Regions from separate parts of the Methyloversatilis sp. RAC08 genome, predicted to be linked through region 2. Evidence: predicted binding sites of a transcription regulator. Region 2 holds the regulator's gene; the other holds the start of a gene.
What was found. The regulator sigma-54, encoded in region 2, starts transcription at its own class of promoters, with help from an activator protein. The targets are predictions, from matches to a motif close to TGGCACNNTTCCTGCT.
Positions count from the first base shown of each region.

Region 1: the regulator sigma-54 is predicted to act here: its motif matches at 1,411-1,426, upstream of flgB (flagellar basal body rod protein FlgB).

Region 1 is NZ_CP016448.1:817,225-829,151, forward strand. Features, by position in the region: gene BSY238_RS03695 (flagellar hook assembly protein FlgD) at 1-556, opposite strand, end outside; gene flgC (flagellar basal body rod protein FlgC) at 567-968, opposite strand; gene flgB (flagellar basal body rod protein FlgB) at 989-1,396, opposite strand; gene flgA (flagellar basal body P-ring formation chaperone FlgA) at 1,706-2,398, shown strand; gene flgM (flagellar biosynthesis anti-sigma factor FlgM) at 2,558-2,872, shown strand; gene BSY238_RS03720 (flagella synthesis protein FlgN) at 2,872-3,366, shown strand; gene BSY238_RS03725 (flagellar motor protein MotB) at 3,431-4,255, opposite strand; gene BSY238_RS03730 (flagellar motor protein) at 4,271-5,029, opposite strand; gene BSY238_RS03735 (RNA polymerase sigma factor FliA) at 5,049-5,765, opposite strand; gene BSY238_RS03740 (MinD/ParA family ATP-binding protein) at 5,797-6,675, opposite strand; gene flhF (flagellar biosynthesis protein FlhF) at 6,668-8,200, opposite strand; gene flhA (flagellar biosynthesis protein FlhA) at 8,197-10,308, opposite strand; gene BSY238_RS03755 (glycine zipper 2TM domain-containing protein) at 10,531-11,334, shown strand; gene BSY238_RS03760 (toll/interleukin-1 receptor domain-containing protein) at 11,424-11,927, opposite strand, start outside.
Region 2 is NZ_CP016448.1:1,721,565-1,733,491, reverse strand. Features, by position in the region: gene dsbD (protein-disulfide reductase DsbD) at 1-1,543, shown strand, start outside; gene BSY238_RS08035 (riboflavin synthase) at 1,587-2,195, shown strand; gene ribBA (bifunctional 3,4-dihydroxy-2-butanone-4-phosphate synthase/GTP cyclohydrolase II) at 2,192-3,280, shown strand; gene ribH (6,7-dimethyl-8-ribityllumazine synthase) at 3,301-3,774, shown strand; gene nusB (transcription antitermination factor NusB) at 3,778-4,269, shown strand; gene thiL (thiamine-phosphate kinase) at 4,290-5,252, shown strand; gene BSY238_RS08010 (phosphatidylglycerophosphatase A family protein) at 5,311-5,757, shown strand; gene BSY238_RS08005 (CinA family protein) at 5,757-6,251, shown strand; gene recA (recombinase RecA) at 6,308-7,339, shown strand; gene recX (recombination regulator RecX) at 7,336-7,779, shown strand; gene lptB (LPS export ABC transporter ATP-binding protein) at 7,772-8,512, shown strand; gene BSY238_RS07985 (RNA polymerase factor sigma-54) at 8,533-9,969, shown strand; gene hpf (ribosome hibernation-promoting factor, HPF/YfiA family) at 10,033-10,353, shown strand; gene ptsN (PTS IIA-like nitrogen regulatory protein PtsN) at 10,474-10,962, shown strand; gene hprK (HPr(Ser) kinase/phosphatase) at 10,931-11,866, shown strand.

The DNA.
Region 1 (11,927 bases), 900 kb from region 2:
TGCCGTCAGCAGCGACCGGAACCCCTGCCCTGTCCGTTCCATCCCAATGAAATTGCGCAATGCCTGCCTTCAGATCGTCAAGTTCCAGTTCCTTGACCACGACGCCATTGCTGTTCTTGATGCTGACCGTCACCTTCGCTGCATCAGCGGCGAGTTCGATAGCGCCCATCGACTTTCCATCGAACAGCTTCAGATCGTTGCCTTCCACCAGTACCGCGCGACCGATCAGCGACGCCGCCTGGAATTGCTGTGATTCGAGCGCATTGGAGGTAAGCGTCTCAAGCGCTTGCTGACTGGTCACGGAACTGTCGCTCAAGGTTTCGAGTGTCTTGTTCAGCTTCGTGATGCCATCCACCGTGCTGATCTGCGCCAGCTGAGAGGTGACCTGTGCGTTGTCCATCGGATTGAGCGGATCCTGCATCTTGAGCTGCGTGGTCAGCAGCATCAGGAAGCGGTTCTGCGCCTTGTCGATTTCCGAAGTCGCCTTGGTCTGCGTCGTGTTCAGCGAGCTGTAGATATCTGCCGCCGAGGTGTTGCCTGTTGAATTGACTGCCATGACGATTCCCTTACTGTCCGATGGAGAGGGTCTTGAGCATCAGCTGCTTCGCGGTATTCATCATTTCCGCATTGGTCTGATACGAGCGGGAGGCGGAAATCATGTTCACCATCTCTTCCACCACATTGACGTTGGGCATCTGTACATAACCCTCCTTGTTCGCCGCCGGATTGGTCGGGTCGTAGGTGGTGCGCAACGGCGCTGCGCTTTCGACGATCTGCGTCACGCGCACGCCATTGGCCTCACCGCCTTCGCTGATCGGACGCACTTCGAACACCACCTGCTTGGCTCGATAGGGCTGGCCATTGGCCGAGGTCACCGAATCCGCATTGGCCAGGTTGCTGGACACTGTGTTCAGGCGCACTGACTGAGCCGTGAGCGCCGACCCTGCGATGCCGAATACGTTGAACATGTTTCCCATGATCGGTCTCCTTACTGGCCTTGTATGGCGTTCTGCATCGTGCGCAGGCGACCGTTGATGAAGGTGAGCAGCGCCTCGTACTGCACGGTGTTCTCGGCAAAGGCAGCGCGCTCGACGTCCATGTCCACCGTGTTGCCGTCGAGGCTGGACTGCGTTTCGGTGCGGTACTTCATCGACGCATCCATCGATGCGTCACCCTTGGCTTCGATATGCCGCGCCGACGTGCGCGCAAGCTCGACCGGGCCGCCGAGTCGTCCGCCCATCGCGGCTTCCAGCGCGCCACGAAAGTCGACATCGCGCGCCTTGTAGTGCGGTGTATCGGCGTTGGCGATGTTGGCGGCCAGCGTTTGCTGGCGGGTTGCCCGCACGCCGAGGGCGGCTTGCGGGAGGTCGAGCAGTTTGTCGAGAGGGTTCGGCATGATGGGTATCCCATTGCAGCTATCGTGCCAGCCACTCTATGGCCCGATTGCCGGTCTGGATCGGCAAAAAAGGACGGTTGGTGCCCCGCCTTTCAACGCTATCTGCCGCCCGGAAGCGGCAAACCTTGCCGCTTCCGGGCTGTGTGATTCACCGCAAACCCAATGCCCGAGAGGGTTTGCGGGCCGGCAAGTACGGAATGCGGCAACTACCGGCCTTCAAGCCGGAACAGCGCCGTGCTTTCCGCCCTATTTGTGCCATCACGGCGCGGGCTCCGGTGGTGCAATGAAAACCTTGCCAAGGAGCCTGCCATGATCCGTCGTCTGCTGATCCCCTCATGTATTGCACTGTGCAGCGCGGCGCTGGCCGCGCCGCCGGTGGCGCCGGGCAGCGAACAGCTTCGGCGTGCGGTGGACGACTTCCTGCAGCAGCAGACGGCCGGGTTGCCGGGTCAGGCCAGTTTCGAGGTGGGGCAGGTCGACGCGCGGCTGGCACTTGAAAGCTGCGCCGCACACGAGGCATTCCTGCCGACCGGCAGCCGCGCCTGGGGTCGCGTGCAGGTCGGTGTGCGCTGTATCGCCGGCGCCAGCTGGACAATCTACGTGCCGGCGCGAGTCAAGGTCAGCGGCGACTATCTGGTCGCTGCGCGCGCGCTCGGTCGCGGCCAGATCATTGCCGATGGCGATTTCGGCTTCATGCGCGGCGAGCTGACCGAACTGCCACCCAATATGGTCAGTGATCCGCAGCAGGTGATCGGTCAGACGGTCAATGCCGCCATTGGCGCAGGCCAGCCGCTGCGCGCAGACTGGCTGCGCGCTCCGGTCGCTGTCCAGCAGGGCCAGCAGGTGAAACTGTTCGCGCGCGGCAACGGATTTGCGATCAGTCACGACGGCCGCGCACTGGCCAGCGCACAGCAGGGCCAGATGGTGCAGGTGCGCACCGGGCGCGGCCAGGTCGTCAGCGGCGTCGCCCGCCCGGGCGGTCAGGTGGAGGTTGTCTATTGAGTCAATCCGGCTGACACCAACAGGTCGGTCGCCACCGGCCCCGCCGCTTGGTATATTCATGAGCCTGCCGCCGTGTAGGACGGCTCCCTACAAAAAGTCCTAAAGTTTTGTAGCGGTGCCGTCGTAATACGAGTCGAACGTCTTATGAAAGGGTTCATCGTGAAAATCGACGGAACTGGAAAACCGCTTGCACCGACGGCAACTTCGGCTACCAAAAGCAGTTCGGCGAACAGCTCGACGGCTGCAACTTCATCTGCCGCCGCACCTGGCGCGCAGGTCGACATTTCGGGCACGTCCTCGAGACTGCGCGAACTTGAAGCGTCGGTCGCCAATGTGCCGGTGGTCGACAGCGCACGCGTCGACGAGATCAAGCAGGCCATCGCGGACGGCCGCTTCAAGGTCAACGCTGACCGCGTGGCCGACAGCCTGATCGAGAGCGTGCGTCAGATGCTGAACACACGCCCGGCAGCCTGATGGCCGCAACCGAGCCGGCTGCCCAGACGGCAGCGAGGTTGGCCGCACTGATGACCGAGGAAGCGGTGACCCTGCGCACCGCACTCGGTCATTTGCACGCCGAACGCCGCGCACTCGAAGCAGGCGAAGTGGATACGCTCGCCGTGCTGGCCGCCCGCAAATCCGAAGCGTACGGACGCCTGGCGCAACTGGGGGACGCACGGACCGCGCTGCTGGCCCGCGCCGGCAGCAAGCCGGGGCGTGACGACATTGAAGCGCTGTTCCAGAGCGCTCCCGACTGGGCTGCGTGCAGGCAGCCCTTCAAGGAACTTATCGCGCTTGCCCGGGAAGCCCACGACCTCAATCAGGCCAACGGCGTGCTCATCCGCGCGCAGATGAAGTCCAGCCAGCAGGCGCTGGCGGTGCTGATGTCGGCTTCGGAACAGGCATCAACCTACGGGCCGGACGGCCAGTCGATGGCGCGCAGCACCAGCCGTTCGCTCGGTAGCGCCTGATTTTTCCCGCGGTATTGATTGCGCCTGCGGCGATAGCCCGCGGGCTTTGGCGTTTGCGTTCTGGCTACAGCTTCGGGAAGCTCGATCCCAGACTGCCATCGGGTACGTCGGCCGGCCCGGATGGCTGCTGACCCGGCACGGTGACGCGCTCGGTCGAGTATGTTTCGATGCGGATAGACACCCGGCGGTTCTTCGCCCGGCCTTCTTCGGTCGCGTTGTCGGCCAATGGCCGCTGGTCGGCCAGACCGGCGGCGGTCAGCCGGGTCGTCAGGATGCCCTCGTCGGCAAATACCCGCGTCACGGCGCCCGCACGAACCGCCGACAGTTCCCAGTTGGAACCCAGCCTGCCGCCGGCCGGGACATTGTCGGTGTGGCCTTCGATCACCAGCGGGAAATCGGTGTAGAGCAGAACGCGCGCGATCGCGCCGATGATGTCCTGCGCAGCCGGCTCGAGCACGCTTTCACCCGGGCCGAAGAGGAATTTCGAGTCGAGATCCACCGTGATGCCCAGGGCGCCCTGGGTGACACTGGCCTGCCCTTCACGGGTCAGTGCGGACAACGCCTGCTGGATGTCTTTCGCCGCCTTGTCCGCCCGCTCGCGCCGCTCCTGCTCTTTCTGCGCCGCGCGATGGGCACGTAGTTCATCGATTTCGATCTGCATGCGTGCACTCTGGTCGGTGGCCGGCAGTTCGATCAGCCGCACCCCCTCGCGCGCCGCAAAGGCGCTGTTAAGAGATTGGCTCAGCGTCCGGTACTTGCCGTCATTGACCTGCGAAATTGCGTACATGACGACGAAAAATGCAAACAGCAGGGTCACCAGATCCGCATACGAAATGAGCCACCGGTCGTGGTTCTCGTCCGAATCGGGTACATAGCGACGCTTCCTCACGGTCCGCCTGCGCACTCAACCGGGCACCGGCGCGACATAGCCGAGCAAGCGGCTTTCGATGATGCGCGGGTTGTCGCCGTTGGCGATGCCGGCCAGACCGTCGACGAACATTTCGCGCAGGCTGATCAGCTGGGTGACATGCATCTGCAGCTTGCGCCCGATCGGCAGGAAGATCAGATTCGCGCTGCCGACACCGTAGATCGTCGCCACGAAGGCAGTGGCGATGCCGGCACCAAGCCGGGACGGATCGCCCAGGTTTTCCATCACGTGAATCAGGCCCAGAACCGCGCCCAGAATGCCTATCGTCGGTGCGTAGCCCGCGGCGGCATCCCACACACGGGCAGCCTGGCGCAGCGTGGTTTCGTAGGTCGTGATCTCGACCTCCATGACCTCGCGCAGGCGTTCCGAATCGGCGCCATCAACCAGCAACTGCACGCCCTTGCGGAAAAACGGGTCAGGTTCGTTGCCGATGTGTTTTTCCAGCACCAGAATGCCCTCGCGTCGCGACAGCGTGGCCCAGCCGACCAGTTTGCGGATCATGTCGTCGGGTAAGGCTGTCGGCGCAGAAAACGCCCAGCCGCCCATGCGCATGCCACGCATGAAAATGGGAAATCGGGTCTGCAGCATGGTCGCTCCCAATGTGCCCCCGAGCACGATGACCAGCGCGGCCGGCTGGAACAGCGATGACAGGCTGCCCCCTTCGAGCACCTGACCCGCCATGATGGCGGCGATGCCGAGAGCAAGGCCGACGATGCTGAGACGATCGACACGCATTGGAATCTGGCCGGCGCGCTCAGGTGCGCGCCGAGATGCGGCTGCGCAGGCGCGCGATGGCCTGACTGTGCAGCTGGCACACGCGCGATTCGGACACGCCGAGAATCTCGCCGATCTCGCGCAGGTTCAGGTCTTCTTCGTAGTACAGCCCCATGACAGTCTTTTCGCGATCCGGCAGATCGCCGATGGCGCGCACCAGTACGTCGCGCATGTTCTTGTCGAGCAGCCGGGCGAGCGGATCGAGATCTTCGGTGCCGACGCTGTGACGATCCAGATAATCATCGTCGTCACCGTTGGTGAAATCTTCGAAGTAGACGAGCTGGTAGCCTCGCGCCTCCTGCAGCATCTTCTGGTACTCGCCCAGCGGCATGCCGAGCGATTCGGCCAGCTCGCCTTCGGTCGGCTGACGGCCCTTGGCCTGCTCCAGCGTGGTGATGGCGGTTTCGATACGACGCATGTCGCGTCGCAGGCTGCGCGGCAGCCAGTCGTTTTCGCGCAGGCCGTCGAGCATGGCGCCGCGGATGCGCTGCACGGCATACGTTTCGAACTGCGCGCCGAGGCCTTCTTCATAGCGGTTCATCGCATCAAGCAGCCCGAGCATGCCGTTCTGGATGATGTCTTCGACCTGCACGCTGGCCGGCAACTTGGCCATCAGGTGGTAGGCGATGCGCTTGACCAGCGGCGCATAGTGCTTGGCGAGCTGGTCGCGGTCCAGTGTTCCGGATGCGGTATACATAGGTTGTCCTCTGCTTCGGCCGGCTGCGCGATCAGGCTACGCGTGCCGAAAGCCCATCTGGCAGTCCGGCCGGATCGCCTGACTGGGTGTCGTTGTGCGGCATCAACATACCGGGTTTTTCCGTCTCGCGGGTCACGAAGAGCTTTTCGGCAAGATCACGTCCGATCTTGAGGGCATCGTCACCCGCCACGACAAAATTCGGCCGCTGATAGCCGGCAGGCAGGCAACCCAGCCAGTGCAGCGCGCTGCCCAGATGTTCGCTCACCACGCCATTCAGGCTGGCGAAGGCCTGTCGGGCGTCCGACACCGAGCGGGCGCGGCTGACGCCGACATGCACCGGGCGCACGGCACCGGCCGACAGCGGCGCGTTGCCGGTCAGGTGGCGCTTGATAAGCGCGTATGCAGCGGTGACGCTGACACCGGAGGCTGCAGTCACCACCGCCAGACGGTCGGCACGACGGGCCAGCGCTGACAGTTGCGATTCTTCGAGCGCGCAATCGACGATAAGCAACTCGGTTTCGCGGGTCAGTTCGATCAATGCTTCGTCGAGCGCCTCAAGTTGCAGGCGATTCAGCTGCCTCGAATTCTGCGCAAGGCGCGCAGCCGGCACCACCGTCACGCCGTGCTGCGACAGCAGCGGTACCGACGCCAGCGGCGCATCCCGATTGATCGCCTGCAGCAGGTCAAGCCGCGATGTCAGCCCGAGACGGGCGGTCGCCGAACCCAGCCCCTGATGTTCGTCGATGACGGTGACACGCAGGCCGCTGCGCGCCGCCTCGATTGCGGCGCCGAGGGCCACCGAGGTCGCGCCGACGCCGGCCATCGCGCCCGCCACGCTGATGCGCTGGGTCGGGTAGCGGCGGAACATGGCGCGCAACCCGGCAGCCTGGTCCTTCATCGAATCAGCCACGGCTCACCTCGCTGCGCGCGGCGCGACGCGACGATGCCATGACCAGTCCGGCGTCCTGCACCGACAGGTGCTGTGGTGAATCCTCACCGGCCGCGCGCAACGCACGGTGCAGCAGGTAGGCGCGATTGGGGAGGTGCAGGTCTTCCGGCACGCGCTGGCCGTTGGCGACATAGAAGAGCGGCAACTGGTGGCGCATCAGTACGTCGAGCACCGGCCCGAGCGTCACCGATTCATCGACCTTGCTGATGATGGCACCCGCCAGATCGGCCCCGCCATTCGGCGCCGAGTAGGCGCGCACCACATCGTCGAGCGCATCCGCTCGGGCGACGGCGTTGAGCAACAGCAAGCGGCGCACATCACCGCTGGACGACAGCATGGCGATCTGTTCGGTCACCGCCTGATCGCGCTGGCTCATGCCGACGGTGTCGATCAGCACCATGTGCTTGTCGCGCAGTTCAACCAGCATGCGGCGCAGGTCGGAGGCATCGCGCACCGCATGCACCGGCACACCGAGGATGCGGCCGTAGATTCGGAGCTGTTCGTGGGCACCGATCCGGTAGCCGTCGGTCGTCAGCAGCGCCACCTTGTCGGCACCGTGTCGCACCACGCAGCGCGCGGCAAGCTTGGCCGTCGTCGTGGTCTTGCCGACACCGGTCGGACCGACCAGCGCGTACACGCCGCCTCGGTCGATGATGTCGGCGTCGGAATTGAGCGTGATCAGGTCGCGCCCGATCAGCGTACGCAGTTCGTTGCGCGCGGCGGCCAGCGAGTCGGAGGCGCCCAGCTGGTCGAGCAGGCGGTAGGTGGTGGTGGCGCTGAAGCCGGATTCCAGCATTTCGGCGGCGAGCGTGGCGTTGAGCGGCGACGTGCGCGACATTTCGCCCCATGCGAAACCGGCCAGCTGCTGTTCGAGCATGCGGCGGATGCTGCCCAGCTCGGCGCGCAGCGCACCGTCGATTTCGGGCGCCCGGTCGGCAACCGGGACGGTGGCGCGTTGCGGTGCCGGAACGGATTCGGCGGCCGGACGACGCAGCGCGACCTCGGCGTGGGCACCGAGCTGTACCGGATCGAGCTGTGCAGCGTCGGGCCTCGCTTGTTCCATGCGGGTGTTGGCGGCCGGAATGTCGCGGCCATAAGCCATGTCGCGCAGTTCGCTCGGCGTGGCCGGACGGGGTTTGTACGGTTGCCAGGGCTTGGGCGCGCGCACCTCGGTGCTCGCGGCAGCCACCCGGGCGGCGCTTGGCGCGGGACTGCGTGCGGCGCTGCGTGCGGCGACGCTGCTCGACAGCGTGAGCTGGAAGTCCTCGTCATCGGCTTGCGGCGCCATGGCGACCGGTTCCGCCTTCGGCGCCGGCTTTCTGGCTGCGGCCGTCATCGCGTCAAGTGCATTGGCCGGCAGCGCAAGGATTTCCACCCCGCCTTCGACCGGTCGATTGGACAGCACGATGGCGTCCGGACCGAGCTCTTCCTTGATGCGACGAAGTGCGTCGCGCGCACTGGCTGCGAGGTATTTGCGAGGCGTCATGATTTGACTCCGATGACAGAGGTCACTTTGATGGTGCGTGTTTCAGGAACTTCGGAATTGGCAACAACTTTCAGACTCGGTACGGCGCGGCGCAGGAAGCGCGACAGCAGCCAGCGCAGCGGCGCGGGTACCAGCAGCACGGCTGGTAGACCCATTTCTTCCTGCTGCTGCGCGCTGCGGGCGACTTCGTGCATCAGCGTGTCGGCCAGACCAGGTTCGATCACGGAACCGTCACCGCCGGAACCCAGAGCCTGGCCGAGCAGGCGCTCGAGGCCCGGGTCGAGCACCATGACCTGCACATCGGCATTGCCGGGGAACAGCTGCTGCACGATGGCGCGGCCCAGCGCCACGCGGACGCGGGAAGTCAGCTCCAGCGTGTCCTGGGTACGCGCCGCATAGTCAGCCAGCGTTTCGATGATGGAGCGCATGTCGCGAATGGCCACGCCCTCTTCAAGCAGGCTCTGCAGCACACGCTGCACGGTGCCCAGCGGCAGCGCCTTGGGCACCAGGTCCTCGATCAGGCGTGGTTGATCCTTGCCGACGTGGTCGAGCAGCGCCTGCACTTCCTGCCGGCCGAGCAGTTCTGCAGCGTGGCTCAGGATGAGGTGGTTCAAGTGGGTCGCCACCACGGTGGCCGCATCGACGACGGTGTAGCCCAGCGCATGCGCCTGTTCTCGCAGACCTTGTTCGATCCACACGGCCGGCAGGCCGAACGCCGGATCCTTCGCTTCACGGCCTGGCAGCGCTCCCGCCACTCGCCCCGGGTTGATCGCCATCAGGCTGCCCGGATACGCCTCGCCGCTGCCGACATCGACGCCCTTGAGCGTGATGCGGTAGCCGTTGGGCTTGAGTTCGAGGTTGTCGCGGATGTGCACCGGTGCGGTCAGGAAGCCAATTTCGGCGGCGAACTTCTTGCGCAGGCCACGGATGCGCTTCAGCAGTTCGCCGTCCTGTCCGCGATCGACCAGAGGGATCAGGCGGTAACCGACTTCGAGGCCCAGCGTATCGACCGGCACCACGTCGCTCCATGCCGCTTCCTGCGACTCGGGCATCACCACGCTGGCGCCTTCGGCCGCCTGCGCCGCGGCCGCTTTCTCGGCGACTTCCTTCGCCTTTGGCGCCGCCTGGGCATTCACACCGCGCCATGCCAGATAGCCCAGCACCGAGGCGAGCAGCAGGAACACGAAGTTGGGCATCCCCGGGATCATGCCCATCAGGCCGAGGATGCCGGCAGAAATGGCCAGTACGCGCGGGTCGCCGAACAGCTGGCCGATGACTTGGCCGCCGACGTCCTGACCACTGCCGACACGCGACACCACCAGACCGGCTGCGATCGAAATGATCAGCGCCGGAATCTGCGCCACCAGGCCGTCGCCGATGGTCAGAAGCACGTAGGCCTTGGCGGCTTCGCCGGCGCTCATGTCGTGCTCCATGACGCCGATCAGCAGGCCGCCGATGACGTTGATCAGCAGAATCATGATGCCGGCGACCGCGTCACCGCGGACAAACTTCGAAGCACCGTCCATCGATCCGTAGAAATCCGCCTCGTCGGCGATTTCCTTGCGACGGCGTCGCGCATCCTCTTCGCCGATCAGGCCGGCGTTGAGATCGGCGTCGATGGCCATCTGCTTGCCGGGCATCGCGTCAAGCGTGAAACGCGCGCCGACTTCGGCGATGCGCCCTGCGCCCTTGGTCACGACCACGAAATTGATGACGGTCAGGATGATGAATACGACGATCCCAACCGCGTAATTGCCGCCGACCAGAAAGTGCCCGAACGCTTCGATCACCTTGCCCGCGGCATCCGGACCGGTGTGGCCTTCGAGCAGCACGACGCGGGTGGAGGCGACGTTCAGCGACAGCCGCAGCAAGGTGGTCACCAGCAGGACCGTCGGGAAAACCGAAAAATCGAGGGCGCGTGTTGTGTAGAGCGCAACCAGCATCACCATCACGGACAGCGCGATATTGAAGGTGAAGAACACGTCCAGCACGAAGGTGGGCAGCGGCAGCACCATCATCGACAGGATGAGGATGATCAGTATCGGCGCAGCCAGTTGCTGGATGTTCGGGGTGCCGATTGCCTGCCGGAGCGAGAGGGAGGAAGCCATGGCAGTATTTCAGCGCACCGGGGCGCTCTCGAACCCCGGAAAGAAGCGGGGTTTTCCCCGGCTATTGGCGCGACTGAAACAGCATGGCCTGCCGCGTGCTGCCCGAGCGCTTGCGCAGGCGTCGGAAGCCCCCCGGAAATGGATCCTTACAAACAGGGGTCGCTTTCATTTACTCGGGCATGCGTTACTCCGTTCATGCGCTGCATCCACAGGAGAACACACATGAATACACCAGCCCGCACTGCTTCAGCCCGCTCGCTGCACCCGGCGCTGTGGGTAGCCGCGCTGTCGATCACTGCCTTCAGCGCGGTCGGCATCGCTTCCATGACCGGGGTGCTCGAACGCTCGCCTGCGCCGGCAGCGGTCCCTGTGAGCGCGGTGGCCAGCGTCGATCCAGTTGCTGCGACTGCGGTCGCATCTATGACCCCGGTTGCAGAGCCGCCGGTCGTCGCGTACGCACCGCCCAGGCCGGCGGTCGCTGAAAAGCCGGTCGCGAAGGCCGCGCAATCCAGGAAGGCCGAGCCAACGCAGTACGCCGACGCGCGCCCGATACGCGTGGCAGACCGGACTTACGACCCGGGCATCGACATCACCGCGGCACCGCCGCGTGACATCGAACGACCGGTCGATGCGTCGCGTGCAGATTCTTACCGTATTGAGAACGATTACCGGACAGCACCGGCCCCGCTGTGTATAGACTGCGGCATCGTCGAATCAATCCGCGAAGTGCAGGCAGCGGCCGATCCGAGCGGGCTGGGCGCTGCGGCCGGTGGTGTGGTGGGTGGCCTGCTCGGCAACAATGTCGGCAAGGGCAGCGGCCGCACCGTTGCCACGATCATCGGCATCGCCGGCGGCGCCTACGCCGGGCACCAGATCGAAAAGACACAGCGCAAGACCACCCGGCACGAAGTGGGGGTTCGCATGAACAATGGTGACTATCGTACGGTCACGCTGGACACCGCACCGAGCTGGCATGTCGGCGACAAGGTGAAGCTGCAGAACGGCAACCTTGTCCAGGGCGACTAGGCAGGCGTTTCAGCATTCCTCTTCCTCTCTCTCCGTGAGGATGTTTTCAGGGCACCCGAGGGGTGCCCTTTTTTTTTGGCGTTCGGGCGTCAACGTGCGCGCTCGAGACGCACCACTTCTTCATCACCCGTATTCAGCGACACCTTGCCATCAAGGATTCGTGCATCGGCCGACTTTCGCACATGCAGATTGCCACCGGCCACTTCGAAGCTGCCGTCGCCACTGATCAACATCAGCGCCATGTCGAGTTCGTCGCCAAAAATCTCTCCGCGCGCGGTGTAGCGCACATGCGAGAGCTGCGTGCCGTCTGCAGCCAGTGACGCGATGTAGTTCGCCCATTCCGGCCGACTGTCGATGCGCACCGGCTCGGTTCGCAATTCGACAGTATCGCCGCGCTGGCGCAGGTGCGCCGGTGTGCGCTGACCGTCGGTGGAAACAAGAAACCAGTCGCCATCCAGCGTATTCGGTACCACTGACAACGGCGCTGTTGCGTCGACGGGTGGATAGGCGGAACGGAGCAATATGCCAGCACCGGCAACGGCCGCAAGCGCAATGCCCGAACTCAGGACCAGCCGACGCTTCCCTGCAGTGCC
Region 2 (11,927 bases):
CCTGACCGTGCGCTCGCAGGGCTGCGCCGACGCCGGCATCTGCTACCCGCCGTCCGAACAGACGCTGGTGCTGGATCCCGCCAATCCGGGAGTGCGGGTGAGTGCGGCCGGGTTCGACGAGGCGGCCGGCGCGTCGGTGCTCGACCGACTGCGCGGGCTGGGCGGGCGCAGCGAGCCGGCGGCGGAACCGGCCGCGCCTGCGCTGGCGCCACCGCCCGTTCCGTCTGCCGCACCGGCTGGCGACGAGTCGTCGATGGTCGCCGGCCTGATGCGCAGCGGCAACCTGTGGCTGATCGCGGTCAGCTTCCTCGGCTTCGGACTGCTGCTGAGCTTCACGCCCTGCGTGCTGCCCATGGTGCCCATCCTGTCCGGCATCATCGTCGGCCATGGCGCGCACATTTCGCGCGGCCGCGCCTTCGCGCTGTCGGCAGCCTACGTGCTGGGCATGGCCGCGACCTACGCGCTGGCCGGCGTGGCGGCCGGCCTGTCCGGCACCCTGCTGTCGGCGGCGCTGCAGAACGCCTGGGTGCTGGGCGGCTTCGCACTGGTATTCGTCGCGCTGTCGCTGTCGATGTTCGGCTTCTACGAGCTGCAGTTGCCGACGGCGCTGCAGTCGCGCCTGTCCGACACGGCGAACCACCAGCGCGGCTCGATCGGCGGACTGCTGCTGATGGGCGCGGCGTCTGCGCTGATCGTCGGCCCCTGCGTGGCGGCACCGCTGGCCGGCGCGCTGCTGTACATCGCGCAGAGCGGCGACGCCGTACTCGGGGGGCTGGCGCTGTTCGCCATGGCGCTCGGCATGGGCGTGCCGCTGATCGCGGTCGGTGTGGCGTCGCGGTCGCTGCTGCCGCACACCGGGCCGTGGATGGAAGGCGTGAAGCGCTTCTTCGGCGTGCTGCTGCTGGCCACCGCCATCTGGATCGCCTCACCGGTACTGCCCGGCGTCGTGACCATGCTGGCGTGGGCGGCGCTGCTGATCGCCTCCAGCATCTATCTGCACGCGCTCGATCCACTGCCGCCGCATGCCGGCGGCTGGCACAAGCTGTGGAAGGGCGTCGGTGTGATCGCGCTGCTGGCCGGTGCCAGCCTGCTGATCGGCGCGGCGGCCGGCTCGCGCGACGTGCTGCAGCCACTGGCCGTACTGCGCGGCGGTGCCGCAGCGTCGGCCGCGCAACCCGCCTTCCAGCCGGTCGACAGCGCGGCCGAACTGGATGCCCGTCTGGCTGCCGCCACGGCGCCGGTCATGCTCGATTTCTACGCCGACTGGTGCGTCAGCTGCAAGGAAATGGAGCGTTTCACGTTCAGCGACCCGCAGGTCGCGGCGCAGATGGCGGGCATGACGCTGCTGAAGGCGGACGTGACCGCCAATTCCGCCGAACACCAGGCGTTGCTGAAGCGATTCGGGCTGTTCGGGCCGCCCGGCATCCTGTTCTTCGACCGGTCGGGACAGGAGATTGCCGGGACGCGGGTGGTCGGTTTCGTACCGGCCGGTCCCTTCTCGTCGACGCTGGGCCGCGCGATCGCCGCCAGCGGCCCGCGCTGATCGCGTAAAATCCGTTTTCCTTCGCAGCTCACGTCCTCTCCCCATGTTTTCCGGCATCGTGGCCGCCACCGGCCGCATCACCCATATCGCCCCGCTTGAGCAGGGCGTCCGTCTGACCGTCGATACCGACGGCCTCGGGCTCGACGACGTCATCGTCGGCGATTCCATCGCCAACAACGGCGTCTGCCTGACCGTCGTCGGCATCGACGGCCGTCATGCGCTGTTCGACGTGTCGAAGGAAACGCTGGCCTGCACGGTCGGACTGGACGTGCCGGGCGAAGTCAATCTGGAAAAGGCGCTGCGCCTGTCGGACCGTCTGGGCGGCCATCTGGTCAGCGGTCACGTCGATGGCGTGGGCGTCGTGCGCAGCTTCACCCGGATCGGCGAATCGCACGAACTGGTCATCGTCGCGCCGCGGCCGCTGGCGCGCTACATCGCGCGCAAAGGGTCGATCACGGTGCAGGGCGTCAGCCTGACGGTCAATCGCGTGACCGATGTCGACGATGGCTGCGAATTCTCGATCAATCTGATTCCGCACACCGTCGCGGTCACGACCTTGCGCGCGCTCGCCGCCGGCAGTCGCGTCAATCTCGAAATCGACCTGATCGCCCGCTACGCGGAGCGCATGATGGCTGCAGGAGACAACGCATGAGCGCACTGGCACCGGTGCAGGACATCATCGCCGACATCAAGGCCGGCCGCATGGTCATCCTGGTCGATGAGGAAGATCGCGAAAACGAGGGCGACGTGGTGCTGGCGGCCGAATTCGTCACTCCGGAAGCGATCAATTTCATGGTCAAGCACTGTCGCGGCCTGGTTTGCCTGACGCTGACCGAAGAGCGCTGCCGCCAGCTCGGGCTGGAACAGATGGTGCGCCACAACCGCACGCCGCACGGCACCGCGTTCACCGCGTCGATCGAGGCGGCGACCGGCGTGACCACCGGCATTTCGGCGCACGACCGCGCGCGCACCATCCAGGTCGCCGTGGCACGCAACGCGAAACCCGACGACATCGTGATGCCCGGCCACATCTTCCCGCTGACCGCACAGAAGGGTGGCGTGCTGATCCGCGCCGGCCACACCGAAGCCGGCTGCGATCTGGCCCATCTGGCCGGGCTGGAGCCGGCGGCCGTGATCTGCGAAATACTGAAGGACGACGGCACGATGGCGCGTCTGCCCGACCTGATCGAATTCGCCAAAGAGCACGGCCTGAAGATCGGCGCCATCCGCGACCTGATCGCGTGGCGCGCGGCCACCGAGGCGCTGGTGCGCGAAGTGTCTCGGCGCGAGGTCAGCGGCGCCTACGGCCGCTTCATGCTGCACGGCTTCGAAGACATGACCACCGGCGAAATCCATCTCGCCATGGTCAAGGGCGACATCGATCCCGACGTGGAAACACTGGTGCGCGTGCACGAACCGATTTCGGTGCTCGATTTCCTCGACGGCGACAGCCCGCGCCACAGTTTCAGCATCGACCGCTCGATGCAGATCATCAACGACGCCGGCCGTGGCGTCATCGTCATGTTGCGCCGGACCGAAACCGACGCCGACCTGCGCCGCCTGCTCGATGATCCGGGCGCGGCGCCGGCCGTGCGTTGGGATGCCCGCACCTTCGGCGTCGGCGCGCAGATACTGCGTTCGCTGAACGTGCGCAAGATGAGGCTGCTGGCCAACCCGCGCAAGATTCCGAGCATGGCCGGCTTCGACCTCGAACTGGCCGGCTACCTGACAGACTGACCGAACAAGCGAGAACCACCATGCCGCGCTTCAATGACATTCCCGAAATCGCCGAAAATCTCGACGGCAAGGGCCTGCGCGTCGCCATTGCGATGGCCCGCTTCAACCCGGACATCGGCAGCGGCCTGCTGTCTGCATGCTGCGCCGAACTGCGCACGCTGGGCGTGGCACCGGCCGACACGCTCATCGTGAGCGTGCCCGGCGCGCTTGAGCTGCCGCTGGTACTTCAAAGGCTTGCATTGTCCGGAAAGTACGACGCGCTGGTCGCGCTCGGTGCGGTCATCCGCGGCGAGACCTACCACTTCGAAATCGTGTCCAACGAAATGGCGCGCGGCGTGTCCGACGTGCAACTCAAGACCGGCGTGCCGATTGCCAACGGCGTGCTGACCACCGAAGACGATGACCAGGCGCTTGCCCGCATGCACGAGAAGGGCGCCGACTGCGCCCGCGCCGCGGTCGAAATGGCCCGACTGATCGCCACCCTGACAGACTGATCCATGGACAACACCTCCGACACCGGCGACATCAAGACCGCCGACGCACCGCGCAAATCCGGCCGCCGTCTGGCCCGTGAATTCGCGGTACAGGGCATTTACCAGTGGTTGCTGTCCGGCAACGACCTGCCGGCGATCGACGCGCACCTGAGCGAAGACGACGGCTTCACGAAGGTCGACCGCAAGTTGTTCCGCACCTTGCTCAATGGCGCGCACGACAAGGCCGACGCATTGCGCGTCCAGTTCGGCAGTCACCTCGACCGGCCGGTCGGCGAATTGTCGCCGGTCGAGCACGCCATCCTGCTGGTGGCGACCTTCGAGCTGGCGCACCAGATCGAAACGCCGTACCGCGTCGTGATCAACGAAGCGATCGAACTCGCAAAGGATTTCGGTGGCTCGGATGGCCACAAGTTCATCAATGGCGTACTCGACAAGCTGGCGCCGCAATTGCGCGCCGTGGAAGTCGAGGCGGCGCGCAACCGTCCGCGTCGATAGCCGCTATTCCGGTGAGTCCGGTGAGCCCGGAATTCGAGCTGATCCGCCGCCACTTCGTCCGGCCGATGCGTGGCGCGGCGCTCGGGCCGGGTGATGACTGTGCGCTGGTCAGCCCGTCTGCCGGCTGCGAACTGGCCGTCACCAGCGACATGCTGGTCAGCGGCACCCACTTCCTGCCCGATACCGATCCGCGCCGACTCGGCTGGAAGACGCTGGCAGTCAATCTGTCCGACCTCGCAGCCATGGGAGCCACTCCGCGCTGGGTCACGCTTGCCCTGTCTCTGCCGCAGGTGAACGACGACTGGCTGGCCGCTTTCGCTGACGGATTCTTCGATTGCGCATATATATATGGCGTCGACCTGATTGGCGGCGACACGACGCGCGGCCCGCTGACGCTGTGCGTGACGGCATTCGGCGAAGTGGCGACCGGCAAGGCGCTGCGCCGAAGCGGAGCGCACGTCGGCGATGATATCTGGGTGTCCGGTCAGCCGGGCCGGGCCGCGCTGGGGCTGGCCGACGCGCTCGGCCGCCTGCGCCTGAAGAATGCGTGTCGCGACGAATGCATCGCGGCGCTGGAAAAGCCGCTGCCGCAGGTGGCGCTCGGACGCGCCCTGCACGACCTTGCAGGCGCGGCGATCGACGTATCCGACGGACTGCTGGCCGATCTGGGTCATATTGCCGCGGCCAGCGGCCTGCATGCAGTGGTCGAAGACGCAGCTTTGCCCTGGCCCGCGCTGCGCGCCGCCTGCGATGACGAGGCCACCGTTCGTCGCGCCTTGCTGGCCGGCGGCGACGACTATGAATTGCTGTTCTGCGCGCCGCGCAGTGCGCACGATGCGTTGCGCCGGCTGTCAGACAGCATGTCGCTGCCGCTCACCCGCATCGGCGCGATGCGTGCCGGCGGTGCCGGTGATGTCAGCCTGGTCGATGCGCAGGGTTGCGAACTGCCGGTCGCGCACCGCGGCTACGACCACTTTTCCTGAAGCGATGATCAAGACCTCCGTTCCGCCCGGCTTCGGTTTCCTTGCCCATCCGGCCCACATGCTGGCTTGCGGCTTCGGCAGCGGTCTGGTGCCGTTCGCGTCCGGCACCTGGGGCACGCTGGCGGCCTGGCCGCTGTATCTGCTGATCAAGCCGTCGTTTTCCGACGCGGCCTTCGGCATTTTCCTGCTGATCGCCGTCATCATCGGTTCGCTGGCCTGCCAGCGCACCGGGCGCGACCTCGGCGTGCCCGACCACGGCGCCATCGTGTGGGACGAAATCGTCGCCTTCTGGCTCGTGCTGTGGGTGACGCCGCCCGATTTCTTCTGGCAGCTTGCGGCCTTCCTCGCGTTCCGCCTGTTCGACATATTCAAGCCGCCACCGGCGCGCTGGGTCGATATCCACATGAAGAACGGCTTCGGTGTCATGCTGGACGACCTGATTGCGGCCCTGTTCGCCATGGTGTCGCTGGCGCTGGGCAAGCTGCTGCTGGAGCGTTTTGCATGATGGACGAGGAATTCGCTGCGTTGTCGGCCGCGGTGGGCGCAGCGTGTGTCGCGTCAGGGCATGTCGTCGTTGCGGCTGAATCGTGCACCGGGGGCTGGGTGGCAGAAGTGCTGACCGCCACCGCCGGCAGCTCGGGCTGGTTTGACTGCGGTTTGGTGACCTACTCGAACGCCGCCAAGCAGCGCCTGCTCGATGTGCCGGTCGAATTGCTGGCCGCGCACGGCGCAGTCAGCGAGCCGGTCGCGCTGGCCATGGCGCGCGGTGCGCTGGCCCGGTCGGCCGCAACGGTCGCGCTGTCGGTCACCGGCATTGCCGGTCCGGGCGGTGCGACACCGGGCAAGCCGGTCGGCACGGTGTGCTTCGGCTGGGCCGTGAAGGGTGGCGTCGAGCGCAGCGAAACGCGTCATTTCGATGGCGACCGCGAAACCGTGCGCCGCCTATCCGTACGTCATACACTGACTGTGCTGCTGGCTTTGCTGGCAGCGCAGACCTGAAAGCACGTGGCAAGAACTGTGCCATAATCGACCGAAAGCAAACGAAAGGATTCCGCATGGACGACAGCAAGGCCAAGGCGCTCGCGGCAGCGCTGGCACAGATTGAGAAGCAGTTCGGCAAGGGCTCGATCATGCGCATGAGCGACGGCCAGCTCGAAAACGACATCCAGGCCGTATCGACCGGTTCGCTGGGACTGGACATCGCGCTCGGAATCGGCGGCCTGCCGCGCGGTCGGGTGGTCGAAATCTACGGTCCGGAATCATCCGGCAAGACCACGCTGACGCTGCAGGTCATCGCCGAAATGCAGAAGATCGGCGGCACGGCGGCCTTCATCGACGCCGAACACGCACTCGACGTGCAGTACGCCGGCAAGCTTGGCGTAAATGTCAGCGACCTGCTGATTTCCCAGCCCGACACCGGCGAGCAGGCACTGGAAATCGTCGACATGCTGGTGCGTTCCGGCGGTGTGGACGTGATCGTCATCGACTCGGTCGCCGCGCTGACGCCGAAGGCCGAAATCGAGGGCGAAATGGGCGATTCGTTGCCCGGCCTGCAGGCCCGCCTGATGAGTCAGGCGCTGCGCAAGCTGACGGCGAGCATCAAGCGCACCAACACGATGGTCATCTTCATCAACCAGATCCGCATGAAGATCGGCGTCATGTTCGGCAATCCGGAAACCACCACCGGCGGCAATGCGCTGAAGTTCTATGCCTCGGTCCGCCTCGACATCCGCCGCATCGGCGCGATCAAGAAGGGCGAAGAGGTGATCGGCTCGGAAACCCGCGTCAAGGTGGTGAAGAACAAGGTTGCGCCGCCGTTCAAGCAGACCGAATTCGACATCCTGTACGGCGAGGGCATTTCGCGCGAAGGCGAAATCATCGAGCTGGGCGTGCTGCACAAATTCGTAGAAAAGTCGGGCGCCTGGTATTCCTACGGCACCGAGCGCATCGGCCAGGGCAAGGACAACGTGCGCGAGTTCCTGCGCGCCAATCCGGTCATGGCACGCGAGATCGAGAACAAGGTGCGCGTGGCCTGCGGCATGCCTGAAATGGGCGTCGTTGTGGCAGGACGGGAAGAGGCTGCGTGAGCGCAAGCCTGCGCGAGAAGGCCCTGCGCCTGCTCGCGCGGCGTGATCACAGTCGCGCTGAACTGGTGCGAAAACTGTCGGAGGACGGCAACCATGACGATATCGCAGCGCTGCTGACGCGTTTCGAGGAATGTGGCCTCGTTTCGGATGCACGTTTTGCGGAACAATTCGTGTCGTCACGTGCAACGCGCTTCGGTGCGCGTCGCCTGCAGCACGAACTGAAACTCCGTGGTGTGCCGGAAGATGACGCGGGTGCCGCGCTGGCCGCACTGGAACAGGATGAAACCGTCCGTGCACGTGCCGTATGGGCGCGCCGGTTCGATGCCGCACCGCAGGATGCGAAGGCCTGGGCACGGCAGGCGAGATTTCTTCAATCACGCGGTTTTTCCGCCGATAGCATACGCAAGGTACTGCGCGAACAACCCGACCAAGATGACTGAAAACCGGAGTGCCAGCCGGCTCAAGGTTGAGCGGCTGCGCAAGAAATACAAATCGCGCCCGGTCGTGAAGGATGTGTCCTTCGAGGTTGGCAGCGGCGAAGTGATCGGTCTGCTGGGCCCGAACGGTGCCGGCAAGACGACCTGTTTCTACATGATCGTCGGCCTGGTCACGGCCGACGGCGGCGAGATCCACCTTGATGGCGAGCGGCTGACGCACCTGCCGATACACCGGCGGGCGCACCAGGGCTTGTCCTATCTGCCGCAGGAGAACTCGGTATTCCGCAAGCTGGACGTCGAGGAGAACATCCTCGCCATCCTGGAACTGAACGAGAAGGATGCGCGGGTGCGAGCACAGCGGCTGGAAGAATTGCTGGCCGAACTGGGCATTGCCCACCTGCGCAAGAGTGCGGCCGTGGCGCTGTCGGGCGGCGAGCGGCGGCGTGTCGAGATCGCCCGCGCACTGGCCACGTCGCCGCGCTTCATCCTGCTCGACGAACCGTTCGCCGGTGTGGACCCGATTGCGGTGATCGACATCCAGAAAACCATCCGCTTCCTGAAGGAACGCGGCATCGGCGTTCTGATCACCGACCACAATGTGCGGGAAACGCTGGGCATCTGTGACCGGGCTTACATCATCAACGAAGGCGAGGTGCTGGCGAGCGGCCGGCCGGACGAAATCGTGTATAACGAAAGTGTCAGGAAGGTCTATCTGGGCGAGCATTTCCGCCTGTAGCCCGCCGAAATTTGCACACCATGAAGCAGTCGCTGCAACTCAAACTTTCCCAGCATCTTGCGCTGACACCGCAGCTGCAACAGTCGATCCGGCTATTGCAGCTGTCGACCATCGAATTCAATCAGGAAATCGAACGTTTCCTCGATGAGAACCCGATGCTCGAGCGTGACGAGCCGGATGCCACCGCCAGCTTCCAGCCGCCGCCCGAAAGCGTTGCCGAGGTGCGCGATGCGCCGCAGGAAAGCACCCAGGCCAGCGCCGACGAACGTGCCCCCGAGGGTACGGGCAGCGCCGACATGGACGAGTGGTCGGGCGAAGGCGGCAACTACGGTACGCGCAGCGGCGGCGACGATGACGATGGCGACTACCAGGACGTGCAGGCGGCCGGTACCTCGCTGAGGGACCACCTGTGCGGCCAGCTCGCCCTGTCGCAGATGAGCGAGCGCGACCGCTATCTGATCCGCCTGCTGATCGAAGCGCTTGACGATGACGGCTACCTGAACCAGGGCCTGGACGAACTGGTCGAGCTGCTGCCGGAAGAGGCCGACATCGACCTCGACGACCTGTCGATCGCGCTGCGCCAGTTGCAGAACTTCGACCCGCCCGGCGTGGCGGCGCGCGACCCGCGCGAATGCCTGCTGATGCAGCTCAACTTCCTGGCGACCGACGAAGTATCGACGCTTGCACGCGTCATCATCGATCAGCACATCGATCTGCTGGCTGCGCGTGATTTCGCCAAGATCCGGCGTGCGGTCGGCTGCGATGAAGAACTGCTGCGCGCCGCACAGAACCTGATCCGTTCGCTCAACCCCCGTCCGGGTGCCCAGTTCGCGCCGATCGATGCGCGCTACATCGTGCCCGACGTCGTGGTGCGCAAGGTGCGCGGCCAATGGACGGCGCTGCTCAATCCGGATGCCATGCCGCGTCTGCGGATCAACCGGCTGTATGCGGAAATCCTGCAGGGCCAGCGCGGCAGCGGTCTGTCCGGCCAGCTGCAGGAGGCCAAGTGGCTGATCAAGAATGTCCAGCAGCGCTTCGACACCATCCTGCGTGTCTCTCAGGCCATCGTCGAGCGCCAGCGCCAGTTCTTCGAATTCGGTGAGGTTGCGATGCGGCCGCTGACGCTGCGCGAGATCGCGGAGACGCTGGAACTGCATGAATCCACCATTTCTCGGGTGACGTCGCAGAAGTACATGGCGACGACACGCGGCCTGTTCGAACTGAAATATTTTTTCGGCAGCCATGTGGCAACCGAAAGCGGCGGGGCCTGCTCAGCCACCGCAATCCGCGCACTCATCCGCCAGTTGGTGGGTGCCGAGGATGCCAAGCGTCCGTTGTCGGACTCGCGCATCGCGGAAATACTGGGTCAGCAGGGCATCGTGGTTGCGCGGCGCACCATCGCCAAATACCGTGAATCGCTCAACATCCCGCCGGTCAGCGTGCGCAAGGCGATCTAGCGCGTTCAATGACGAACGCCCGGACCGTCCCGCATATTCCGTCCCGCAACGACAGGAGGCAGCATGAACCTCACCATCACCGGCCATCATCTTGAAGTGACGCAGCCGATCCGCGACTACATCGAGTCCAAGCTCGAACGCGTGATCCGCCATTTCGACCACGTAACAAGCGTTTCCGTGATTCTGACTGTCGAAAAGCTGCGACAGAAGGCGGAAGTCACTCTGCACGTGCGAGGCCGCGACATCTTCGTCGAAGCGGAAAGCGAAGACATGTATGCCACCCTCGACAACCTGATGGACAAACTCGATCGTCAGGTGCTCAAACACAAGGAAAAATCGAACGAGCACACGCGCGAGTCGGTCAAGCACCAAGCGGCAGAATGACACGATTGCCATCTGTCACGAGCGTATAATCCGACGTCTTGTTGCAGTGCAATCAACTTCACGGCGCGGTTTCCGATATCCGGTAATCGCGCCCGCCGCGTGTTCGGAGTAGCCCCTGACATGACGCTCATCGCCAAGCTGTTGCCCGTTTCGAATGTCTGTATCGGCCTTGAGGCCAGCAGCAAGAAACGTGTGTTCGAACAGGCCGGCCTGCTGTTCGAGAACCATCAGGGTATTGCCCGCAGCCAGGTGTTCGACAGCCTGTTCGCACGGGAAAAGCTCGGCTCCACCGGACTCGGTCAGGGCGTGGCGATTCCGCACGGCCGCATCAAGGGTCTGAAGGAAGCCATCGGCGGGTTTGTGCGGCTGGATACGCCGGTCGCCTTCGATGCGCCGGACGGCCGACCGGTCAATCTGCTGTTCGTGCTGCTGGTGCCCGAGCAGGCAACCGAGCTGCATCTGCAGATATTGTCCGAGCTGGCACAAATGTTTGCAGACAAGGCGTTCCGCGAACAGCTGCTTCAGGCAGCAGACGCCGCTGCCATCCACGCTCTATTCACCACCTGGCAACCGGTGCATGCGGAAGCTCAGCGTCGCGCGGCTGTTTGAGGACAATCGCGACCGTCTTCGCCTGCAGTGGCAGTGCGGCGACGGCAACACACTGATCGTTGCCGATCAGATCGGCCTGTCGCCCGCCGATCTCGTCGGGCATCTCAATACCATTCACACCCGGCGCATCCAGGTCATCGGCGTGCCGGAAATCCTGTGGGTTGAAAACGTCAGTCCGCGCAAGGTCGAGGACATCGTGGGTTCGCTGCTGGAAGCCCATCCGCCGGCCTTCATCGTCGCCGACGGCGCCCAGCCGCCGGCCGCCATACGCGCCGGCTGTGCGGAGCACGGCATTCCGCTGATCACCACGCAACGCAGTGCGGCATCGGTCATCGACCAGGTGCGCGCCTACCTCGCGCGCGAACTGGCCGACCAGACCACGCTGCACGGCGTATCGATGGATGTGCTTGGCATGGGCGTGCTGATCACCGGTGATTCGGGTGTCGGCAAGAGCGAACTTGCGCTCGAACTGATTTCGCGCGGGCACGGGCTGGTTGCCGACGACTGCGTGGAAATCTCGCGCATCGCGCCGACCGTACTCGAGGGGCGCTGCCCCGAATTGCTGAAGGACTTTCTCGAAGTTCGCGGGCTGGGCGTGCTGAATATCCGGACGGTATTCGGTGAAACTGCCTGTCGGCGCAAGATGAAGCTGCAGCTCGTCGTGCATCTGCAGAAGCAGGTAACCGGTCTGCCTGAAGCCACGCGCATGCCGCTCGACAACGAGGTCATGGACATCCTCGGCGTGAAGATACGCAAGGTTGTCATACCGGTGGCGGCCGGACGCAATCTGGCCGTGCTGGTCGAGGCGGCCGTACGCGTCACGATTCTCCGTTTCCGCGGCATCGACTCCACACTCGAATTCGTAGAACGTCAGCGCCGCGCGCTTGGCGGCGACGAGGGCTGAAACAGAACTTCCCTGTTCGATGACATGCGAATATCATGCGAATCGACTGGCGCCTGTCAGT